One region of the Streptomyces canus genome, then DNA from elsewhere that is predicted to be linked to it. Evidence: riboswitches for the same ligand, from Rfam matches in the RefSeq annotation. Region 1 holds a riboswitch; each other region holds the start of a gene.

Region 1 (3,266 bases):
TGGAATTCCACCCGCAGCCGCAGGCGGGCGAGCCCAAGGTCTGGGCCTTCCCCGCCCCCGAGCGCGGGACGCTCGACAACGGCCTCACCCTCCTGCGCTGCCACCGCCCCGGCCAGCAGGTCGTCGCCGTCGAGGTGCTCCTGGACGCACCCCTGGACGCCGAGCCGACCGGCCTGGACGGCGTCGCCACGATCATGGCGCGCGCCTTCTCCGAAGGCACCGACAAGCACTCCGCCGAGGAGTTCGCCGCCGAGCTGGAGCGCTGCGGCGCCACCCTCGACGCGCACGCCGACCACCCGGGCGTCCGCCTCAGCCTCGAAGTGCCGGCCTCCCGCCTCGCCAAGGCGCTCGGTCTGCTGGCCGACGCCCTCAGGGCGCCCGCGTTCGCGGACAGCGAGGTCGAGCGGCTCGTCCGCAACCGCCTGGACGAGATCCCGCACGAGCTGGCCAACCCGTCCCGCCGCGCCGCCAAGGAGCTCTCCAGGGAGCTGTTCCCGGCCGACTCGCGCATGTCGCGCCCGCGCCAGGGCACCGAGGAGACGGTCGAGAACATCGACTCCGCGGCCGTGCGCGGCTTCTACGAGAAGCACGTGCGCCCCGCCACCGCGACCGCCGTGGTGGTCGGCGACCTCACCGGCATCGACCTTGACGCCCTGCTCGGCGACACCCTCGGTTCCTGGACCGGCTCCACGGGCCGGCCGCGGCCGGTGCCGCCGGTGACCGCCGACGACACCGGCCGGGTCGTCATCGTGGACCGCCCCGGCGCCGTCCAGACGCAGCTGCTGATCGGCCGCATCGGCGCCGATCGCCACGCACGCGTGTGGCCCGCGCAGGTGCTCGGCACGTACTGCCTCGGCGGCACCCTCACCTCCCGCCTGGACCGCGTCCTGCGCGAGGAGAAGGGCTACACCTACGGTGTGCGCTCGTTCGGTCAGGTCCTCAGGTCCGCCCCGGACGGTTCGGGCGCCGCGATGCTCGCCATCAGCGGCTCCGTCGACACCCCGAACACCCTTCCCGCCCTGGACGACCTGTGGAAGGTGCTGCGCACGCTCGCCGAAGGCGGTCTCACCGACGCCGAGCGCGATGTCGCCGTACAGAACCTCGTCGGTGTGGCGCCGCTCAAGTACGAGACCGCGGCGGCCGTGGCGAGCACGCTGGCCGACCAGGTCGAGCAGCACCTGCCGGACGACTACCAGGCGACTCTGTACCAGCAGCTCGCCGCGACCGGCACCGTCGAGGCCACCGCGGCCGTCGTGAACGCCTTCCCGGTGGACCGGCTGGTGACGGTCCTGGTCGGCGACGCGGCCGCCATCAAGGAGCCCGTCGAGGCCCTCGGTATCGGCGAAGTCAAGGTCGTCACGGCCGAGTAGAGGAATCCGACCTCGGGGGCCCTGGTGACGCATGCGTCACCAGGGCCCTCAGATGTCCGAATTGGGCAGGAGGTTGCCTGTCTGCCCTGTGGGATGCGCTACAAACGCCGTGATCCGTTTGGGGATTGAATGTGGCCCCGCTTAGCGTCCTCTGGGCTGTCCGTCAGGCACTGCGCCGCGCCCGCGGCACCGGACAGTCATCGCCGAGTCCCCGCATGGCGCGAGCCAGGGGAGCCGGGGACCCACATCACGTGTCCCTGGGGTGAATCGGACGCCCGCGCGAGCCGCGAGGGAGTCCGTAGGAGACCTTCCTGCTCCGAACCCGTCAGCTAACCCGGTAGGCGAGAAGGAAGGAAAGGACCAGCCACCACATGGCGTTCACCTGCGCCACCGGGAAGCACCGTCGTCCCAGCCGCATGAAGCGCACCACCGCCCGCGCGGCGGGCGTCGCGGCCCTCGCCACCACCGGCGTCATCGGCACCATCGCCGCCCCCGCACTCGCCGCCGACAACTCTGTCGAGCAGACCGGCCTCATGCCCGTCGTCAGCGTCGGCGACTCCCTCGCCGACCAGCTCGACGCCCAGGCCGCCGCCCAGGCGCAGGCCGCCGCGCAGAAGAAGGCGGCGGCGGAGGCCAAGAGGAAGGCCGAGGCCCGGGCCAAGGAGGAGCGCGAGGCCAAGGAGCGAGCCGCCCGTGCGGCCGAGCGCAAGCGCCTCAACAGCTTCGTCGTCCCGATCTCCGGCTCCTACATCTCGACCGGCTACAAGACCGGCGGCTCCCTGTGGTCGTCCGGCAGCCACACCGGTGTCGACTTCCACGCCGCGAGCGGCACCTCCGTCCACGCGGTCGGCCGCGGCACGGTCGTTGAGGCCGGCTGGGGCGGGTCGTACGGCAACGAGATCGTGATCAGGATGGCCGACGGCACGTACACCCAGTACGGCCACCTGTCGTCCATCGGCGTCTCGGTCGGCCAGTCGGTCACCCCGGGCCAGCAGATCGGAGTGTCCGGCGCGACCGGCAACGTCACCGGCCCGCACCTGCACTTCGAGGCGCGCACGACCGCCGAGTACGGCTCGGACATCGACCCCGTCGCCTACCTGCGCTCGCACGGTGTGAACGTCTGACGACCCACCGCGCGATCTCCGCGAGGCCCCGGCTCCCCCGAGCCGGGGTTTCGTCGTTTCCGCGGCCCCGTTGTCCAAAAAATATCCCCGGATTCCGGTCCGCCGTCGGAAATTCCCGTTCATTGCAATAGAGTCACTGAACACACGTCAATCGGCGACGTTTCACGGGGATTAAGACGGAGGTCGGACATGCGTATTCCGGCGCACTCGGTATGCACGGCGATCCGGGACGACATCGTCGCCGGTGTCTACGAGCGCGGCAGCCGGCTCACCGAGGAACTGCTCGCCCGCCGCTACGGCGTCTCCCGTGTCCCGGTCCGGGAAGCCCTGCGCACGCTGGAGGCCGAGGGCTTCGTGGTGACGCGGCGGCACGCGGGCGCGTGCGTGGCCGAACCGACCGAGCAGGAGGGTTCCGACCTCCTGGAGATGCGGATGCTCCTCGAGCCGCTCGGCGCCTCCCGGGCCGCCCAGCGCCGCACCGAGGCCCATCTGAAGGTGCTGCGCGGCCTGGTCAGGCTGGGCCAGGAGCGGGCCAGGCGGGGCAACAGCGAGGATCTGCGCTCCCTGGGGGGCTGGTTCCACGAGACGCTCGCCCAGGCCTCCGGAAGTCCCGCGCTGACCTCGATGCTGACCCAGCTGCGGCACAAGATCGCCTGGATGTACGTCGTGGACGCGCCGGCCAACCCCGCGGAGTCCTGGGCCGAGCACGGCGCGATCGTGGACGCGGTGGCCCGCGGGGACGGGGAGCGCGCGCGGGCGATCACGGCGCTGC
Region 2 (3,266 bases), 1.4 Mb from region 1:
GCAGTCGTCATGCCTCATGGTGTTCCCTTGCGAAGGTAGTCGCCTGCTTGGGTAGTCCAATTGGGCTATGTCACGGTGTCTGAAGCGCCGAGACCGCCCTAAGGGTGGCTCAACCACTGGCCCCTCACGACGCGGGCAGCCCTCCGCCCCCTGTTGCTGTAATGACGCCCTGAGTAAGCACACGGGCCCCGCAGCCGCGCATGGTGGTCCCCCGCTTCCGGCCCCGCGGGCCGCATGGCACGCCGAGTCAGCGGCCGCCGACTAGCGGACGTCAGGCGGTGGCCATCCGGTACTCGCCGACCTCGGGAGCCCAGTCGGAGGTGATCGGCGCGATGGGCTCGTTGCCGACGGCCTGCTCGTCGGTCTCGCTCTCGCCCGGCTTGGCGGTCGCGTCGATGTCGCTGTGCTCGTTGCTCATGCGGTCAGCATGGGAGGCGGCTGCGGCCCTTCCGGCCAGCTCGTCAACAGGGTGCCGTCGGTCTCGTCGGTGAGGGTGACGTGCGACTGAGTAAAGTTTCCGTGGGGTCGACGCAGTTGTGCGCGCTACCCCCTCATCGCCCCATTAGCCGCGCATGACCGCAGTTGGCCATTTCGCTCAGCCGTAGTTGCCTAACGTGGTCTCGACCTGGCAACTGCACGCCAGGAAGTCCGAAGCCGCCCTGCCCTCGGGAAGGGGGGCGGGGCGGCCCCGTGATCAGCAGGCGCGGAGGGGCCTACTGACGTCAGGCTGGGTCCTCTGCGATGCAGTGGGCGCACGGCTGCCACCTCGCGGGCACCCCGCCGTCAACCGGGAAAGTCAGCAACTTCCCGCCGCGGTAACCGCGCTGGAACCAGTCGCAGTCGGTGTTGGCGTGGTAGAAGTCGCTCGCATCCGTGGTAATGAACTCGGGGTCGACTTCCCACGTGCCGGGGCGCATGTAGCGGCCGTACCCGTCGTGTCGTACGCCGGCCAGGATGGTGCCGTCCCTGTCGCCCCTGCGCGTAAGGGTGTCGACGCCGCACGCCTCGGCGAACTCGTAGACGCTGAAGTTGGGGTCGTAGTAGCCGAGGACCTGCGCGGCCACCCACATCGCGTTGGTGCGGACGGCGTTCGTTTCCTTCTCGGTGAGGACGCGGTCCCCCCGATTGGTGTCGCCGGTGCGGCTGTGGCCCGCGCGGTCGCGCCGGTAGGGCGCGTCGGACCAGTCGTGATTGTTGATCTCGCGGGCGAAATCGCGCGCAAGCTTACTGAGAGGCATGGTGTCCGCCGATCGGACGTAGCAGGCGCAATCCCCGACGGATGGCGCCACCGCCCCGATAAGGCGGCTCTGTGAAGGTACGCCCCGATATCGGCCACCACAAGAGCGTGCGCGAGTAGCCGGCCTACGGTCCGGGCGGGCAGTGCATGGAGCGCACCGGTCTTGGATCACAAAGAGAGGGGTCCTGGTCTGGATGCCAGGACGCCTCCCGCCTTGTCCGCGTCTCCTACGGGATCACCGTGAAGCTCAGACCTTCCCGTTGGCGCCTCCGGTGGGTGGTGGAGGTTAGCCGACCGCCGACGTACTCTCGGTCAAGACCTGTTGACGTAGGTCAAGGCCACGAAGATGAAGCTGCCCAGCCCGAGTGCAGCTAGAGCCCCTGTGCTGATGGCCTCGTAGTACGAGACCCCCTCCATCGTTCGACGGAGGATGCCCGCGAAGCATCCGCCGATGATCGCGACCAGTATCGTGATCACGGCTTCAGTCTTCCTGTTCCTCGGGGGCTCGTCCCCGGACCCCGAGAGTTGCGGGTTGTTCTGCGTTGCCGTCATGGCTCGCTCTGCCTTCGTCAGCCGCCTGTGAAGGATGACCTGTCGGATTCGGGCTGACAAAGTTGCCCGGCCGCTGACGCGGCTTCACCCCAAGGGCTGCTCGGCCCGGTCATGGCGTGACCGTCCCGGCGACCCGTCGTGCCTGGGTCCTCCACTCCTGCCGATCCACTCCTGTCGACAGAGCATCCGGGCAGCGGCAGGACTCGGCGTCCGCTCAGATGGCCCCGCCGCCGGTGACGGGGGCTTGTCGTGGAAGAGATCGTGACGCACGCCACCCCAAAAGTCCCAACGGAACCGGACGTTTGTGGGGATGGTCACCACTAACCCGTTCGATTGTGGAAAATGATCAATCCTCCCTGGTCAAACGGGGGTTGACGTTCCGTCAGGCGTGGAGGCGTGAAAGAGGCGCGTTCCGCGGGCGCATCGAGGTCAAGGTGGTCTAACCGGCCTGGCGAGACGGGCATGGAGGTGGTGCACCTTGATGCAAATTTCCATTCGACATGCGGGCAACAGGTTGTAAAAAACGTACAAAAAGTACAGTCACTGGCCGCGCTGCTCCGTGCGGTTGAGGCCGCGGGCGAGCTCCTGGAGGATCTGCGGCTCGGACTTACCAGTCATGTGGGCCAACTGTTTAAGCAGCAGCGCGCACAGAGCCGTCGAACCGTCGGCAACCTGGTCCAGATTCCCGTCTGTGGTGCGGCGGTCCGCCATGTACTTGATCATCAGGTCATTGCCGGACACATAGGCGGTCATCGCCTCGATGCCGAGTCGGATGCGGTCGTAGTCGCTCGTCGTCATCGCGTCACACTTCCACGGATGAGGATCGCGCCGCCACCGTCGCGAACTCGACCCCTGCGAGGGAAGGGGGCGGCACGGCCAAGGGCTTACAGGCCTCTGTCACTGAGTACGCGGCGCGAGTGGTCGTGAGTCTGTCGCGGCGCCAGCGGGAGCAGGCGGTGAAGAGGAGACCGTACGGCACCCGGCGACGGAGGGCCGACGGCGGCACCCCCGGGGCCGGCTCCCCGAACGTCGGAGCCACCTCCTTCGATGAAATGGTGACCAACTACGTCTGCGGGGTGCCGTTCAGGGAGCTGGTCTGTTTCTTCGGCGTCCGCTTCTTTGGCTTGGTTTCCTTCGGTGCTTCCACGGCGCCCACGCGATGGGGACCGCTGGCGAGGATTTCGCTGATGATCTGCTTCCGCACCTCGTCCTGGTGCTGTTCCCCGAGCTTTCCGGCGATGCGTTCAGCGGCAAGGTGGTAGCCGTTCAATACTGGTTGGTCGAAATACCGGTTCAACTGGCCGATCGATTCCTTGTACAGGGTCAAGTAGGTCCGGTTGAGGTAGCCCGACAGAAGGGTGCTGAGCGTCGCGATCGCACCGATGAACCAGCGAACCTGCTCGAACGGCACCCATGCGCCTGCGACGGCAGCACCGACCAAGAGGATCATGCCGACGCCCATCGCGATGCGGGACGA
Region 3 (3,266 bases), 1.2 Mb from region 1:
CACGACGCAGAGCTCGGCGGGCGGCAGGTCGTCCTCACCCGGCGGTACGTCGACGGGGTGCTCGCCGGTACCGACCAGCTCGCGCACGAGCGCGTACTGCGCGTGGTTGGTGTCCTGGTACTCGTCGACCAGGACGTGCCGGAAGCGGCGGCGGTAGTGCTCGGCGACATCGGGGAACGCCCGGAGCAGGTTGACCGTGGTCATGATCAGGTCGTCGAAGTCGAGGGCGTTCGCCTCGCGCAGCCGCGACTGGTACATGGCGTAGGCCTGGGCGAGGGTCTTCTCGAAGCCGTCGGTGGCCTGGGCGGCGAAGTCCTCCTCGTCGATCAGCTCGTTCTTCAGGTTGCTGATCTTGGCGCTGAAGGACTTCGGCGGGAACCGCTTGGGATCGAGGTCCAGGTCGCGGCAGACCAGGGCCATGAGCCGCTTGGAGTCGGCGGCGTCGTAGATCGAGAAGGAGGAGGTGAACCCGAGCTTCTTCGACTCCCTCCGCAGGATCCGCACGCACGCGCTGTGGAAGGTCATCACCCACATCGCGTTCGCGCGCGGACCGACGAGCTGCTCGACGCGCTCCTTCATCTCGCCCGCGGCCTTGTTGGTGAAGGTGATCGCGAGGATCTGACCCGGGTGGACGTGGCGCTCGCCGAGGAGATGGGCGATGCGGTGGGTGAGCACCCGGGTCTTGCCGGAGCCGGCGCCGGCCACGATGAGCAGCGGGGTGCCGGAGTGCACCACGGCCGCGCGCTGGTTCTCGTTCAGCCCGTCCAGGAGCGCGGCCGGGTCCACCACCGGGCGGGGGGCACCGTCGCGGTAGTACGGGTCCCGGTCCGGGGGCACGTCGAACTTCCCACCGAACAGATCGTCCGGAACGGGTTCCGGTACGTGCTCGTCCTCGGGCGGCGGCGGTTCTTCCCCATGGGCCCTAGGGGCCTGGAGGTCCGCCAGGAAGCTGTCGTCAAAGAGGCTGCTCATCGCTCTCCGAGTCTAGGGTGCCCCACTGACACCCCGCCGCCGCCCCGAGAACATCCACTCGGATCAGAGCCCGATGATCTTCCAGACCTGGCCGCCAGGCGCCTGCCCGCCCTTGGTCGTGACGTCGGCGAGGAGCCCGCTGACGTGCATCTCGCCGGCGTCGGGCCGGTCCAGGGGCCGACGCGCAGCAGCCTGCCGACACCCCGCACCCCGGCCTCCGGCCTCCGGCAGGGCGTAGGTCTCGACACCCCAGGCCTCGCCGTACAGCGCCCGAGGGGAGCCCCTGCACCAACCGGCGGTGCTTCCACGCGCCCCGACCCGGTAGATCTTGGTGACGGCAGAGCGGAGTCCGACGCAGGTCCGGCTGGTCCGGCCCGCCTCGGCGACGCCGCGACACGGGTGGGCAATGCCACTCCGAAGAAAATACGCCCAAGCCATGGCAGATCACTCCGGATCGGCCACGCGGAGCGACGCATGAGGCCAAGGTCACGAAAATGTATCGGGCATATCGAACATCAACCTTCACAGGGGCCACACCCGTTGGCTACCGTTCGGGCAGGCCGTACGACCCCCACCGGCGAACGTCGCCGGGCCGCACGGCCTCCGCCGAGTCCGCAGCGCCGCCGCGCGCCCGGAGCCGGGGACCCACCGAACTTGGGGTGAATCGGCCGACTCCCGCTCAGGGAGCGCCGTAGGGCAAACCTTCCGAAGCATCTCGCCCGAACCCGACAGCTAACTCGGCAGGCGGAGCACGGAAGGAGTCGCCTCCCTTGGCGTCGCACCGCAAGTCGCGTCCCGTGGGTACGCGCGTAGCAGGCATACGGACCCCGGCCCTCGCGACGGCCGCCCTCACCTCCGTGGCCCTGCTGTCCCAGTCGGCGAACGCCGCGCCGGCCGATGACAAGCCGAGTCTCGAAGAGGTGGAGAAGAAGGTCGACGACCTCTACCGCCAGGCCGAGTCGGCGACCGACAACTACAACGCGGCCAAGGAGAAGACGGCCACGCAGCGCAAGCAGGTCGACACGCTGCTCGACGACGTCGCCCGGCGCACCGAGAAGCTCAACGAGGCGCGGGAGGAGCTCGGTTCCTTCGCCGCCGCCCAGTACCGCACCGGCGCCGCGGCCCCCGACACGGCCACCTTCCTGCTCGCCGACACCCCTCAGGACTACTTCGACCAGACGCAGTTGATGGGGCGTCTGACGAACCGCCAGAAGGGCGCGGTCGACGACTACGTCTCCGAGCAGTCCGCGACGATGAAGAAGCGTCAGGAGGCCTCCCAGAGCCTTCAGACGCTCACCGAGACGCAGAGCGACCTGAAGACGGCCAAGGCGACCGTCCAGAAGAAGCTCGCCGACGCTCGCGAGATGCTGTCGGAGCTGACGGCCCAGGAGAAGGCGCGGCTCGCGGCGCTCGAGAAGCAGAAGCAGGAGGCGGCGGCCCGCAAGGCCGCCGAGCTGGCGCGGCAGCAGGCGGCCGCGGAGAAGGCCGCGCAGGAGGCCACCGCCCCACAGGAGAGCACGTCGACGGCGACCGACTCCTCGTACGCCACCAAGGCCGCCAAGGCCCTCGCCTTCGTCCGCGCGCAGATCGGCAAGCCGTACGTCTGGGGTGCCACCGGGCCCGACTCCTACGACTGCTCAGGCCTCACCCAGGCCGCCTGGAAGGCCGCCGGAGTCGACCTCCCCCGCGTCACCTACGACCAGGTCAACGCCGGCACCACGGTCTCCCTCGCCGACGCCCAGCCCGGTGACCTGGTCTTCTTCTACGACGACATCAGCCACGTCGGCCTCTACATCGGCAACGGCATGATGATCCACGCCCCCAAGCCGGGCGCGTACGTCCGCGAGGAGTCGATCTACTACGACGGCGAGTCGGCGATCCACAGCGTGGTGCGCCCCGCCTAGGCACCGCCGGTCACCAGCGCGCGGGCGGGACTCCTTCGCCCGCGCGTATTTCCGCGATTTCCGCACGCGCGCGTGCGCGCCCCTCCGGATCGGCAGGCGGAGCTTCCTAGCATCGGCACATGTCCGGTACCTCCCCGCACTCTCCCCTGCGCGTCTGGTGGACGCGGCGCCCGCCCGCGGCCGGGGCCGCCGTGATGGCGACCGGCATCGTGTCGGTCGGGCTGCATCTGGCCGACCACGAGACGCTGTCCCGGGTCGCCCTGGTGATCGGTTGTGCGGCCTGGCTGGGGCTGGCCGCCGATGTCGCCGTACGCCTGCTGCGGGAGCGCGCGCGATGGTTCGCGGACGCCGGGACACCGGGCGCCCTGACGGCCGTGGCGGCGACCACCG

Evidence for each region. Region 1 has a riboswitch for cyclic di-AMP ahead of OG841_RS13030 (M23 family metallopeptidase). Riboswitches for the same ligand answer to the same signal wherever they lie in the genome.
Region 2: another riboswitch for cyclic di-AMP. It lies ahead of OG841_RS19320 (hypothetical protein); the one in region 1 lies ahead of OG841_RS13030 (M23 family metallopeptidase).
Region 3: another riboswitch for cyclic di-AMP. It lies ahead of OG841_RS18525 (C40 family peptidase); the one in region 1 lies ahead of OG841_RS13030 (M23 family metallopeptidase).

What each region holds. Positions count from the first base shown of each region.
Region 1 covers NZ_CP107989.1:2,932,162-2,935,427, reverse strand. The annotation lists gene OG841_RS13035 (M16 family metallopeptidase) at 1-1,370, shown strand, start outside; cyclic di-AMP (ydaO/yuaA leader) riboswitch at 1,562-1,728, shown strand; gene OG841_RS13030 (M23 family metallopeptidase) at 1,742-2,494, shown strand; gene OG841_RS13025 (GntR family transcriptional regulator) at 2,684-3,266, shown strand, end outside.
Region 2 covers NZ_CP107989.1:4,305,312-4,308,577, reverse strand. The annotation lists gene OG841_RS19335 (hypothetical protein) at 1-11, opposite strand, end outside; gene OG841_RS19330 (hypothetical protein) at 272-418, opposite strand; gene OG841_RS19325 (hypothetical protein) at 723-1,238, opposite strand; gene OG841_RS19320 (hypothetical protein) at 1,550-1,789, opposite strand; cyclic di-AMP (ydaO/yuaA leader) riboswitch at 1,797-1,984, opposite strand; gene OG841_RS19315 (hypothetical protein) at 2,330-2,587, opposite strand; gene OG841_RS19310 (TRADD-N-associated membrane domain-containing protein) at 2,853-3,266, opposite strand, start outside.
Region 3 covers NZ_CP107989.1:4,141,103-4,144,368, forward strand. The annotation lists gene pcrA (DNA helicase PcrA) at 1-972, opposite strand, end outside; gene OG841_RS18520 (hypothetical protein) at 1,036-1,410, opposite strand; cyclic di-AMP (ydaO/yuaA leader) riboswitch at 1,567-1,734, shown strand; gene OG841_RS18525 (C40 family peptidase) at 1,743-2,876, shown strand; gene OG841_RS18530 (tellurite resistance/C4-dicarboxylate transporter family protein) at 2,996-3,266, shown strand, end outside.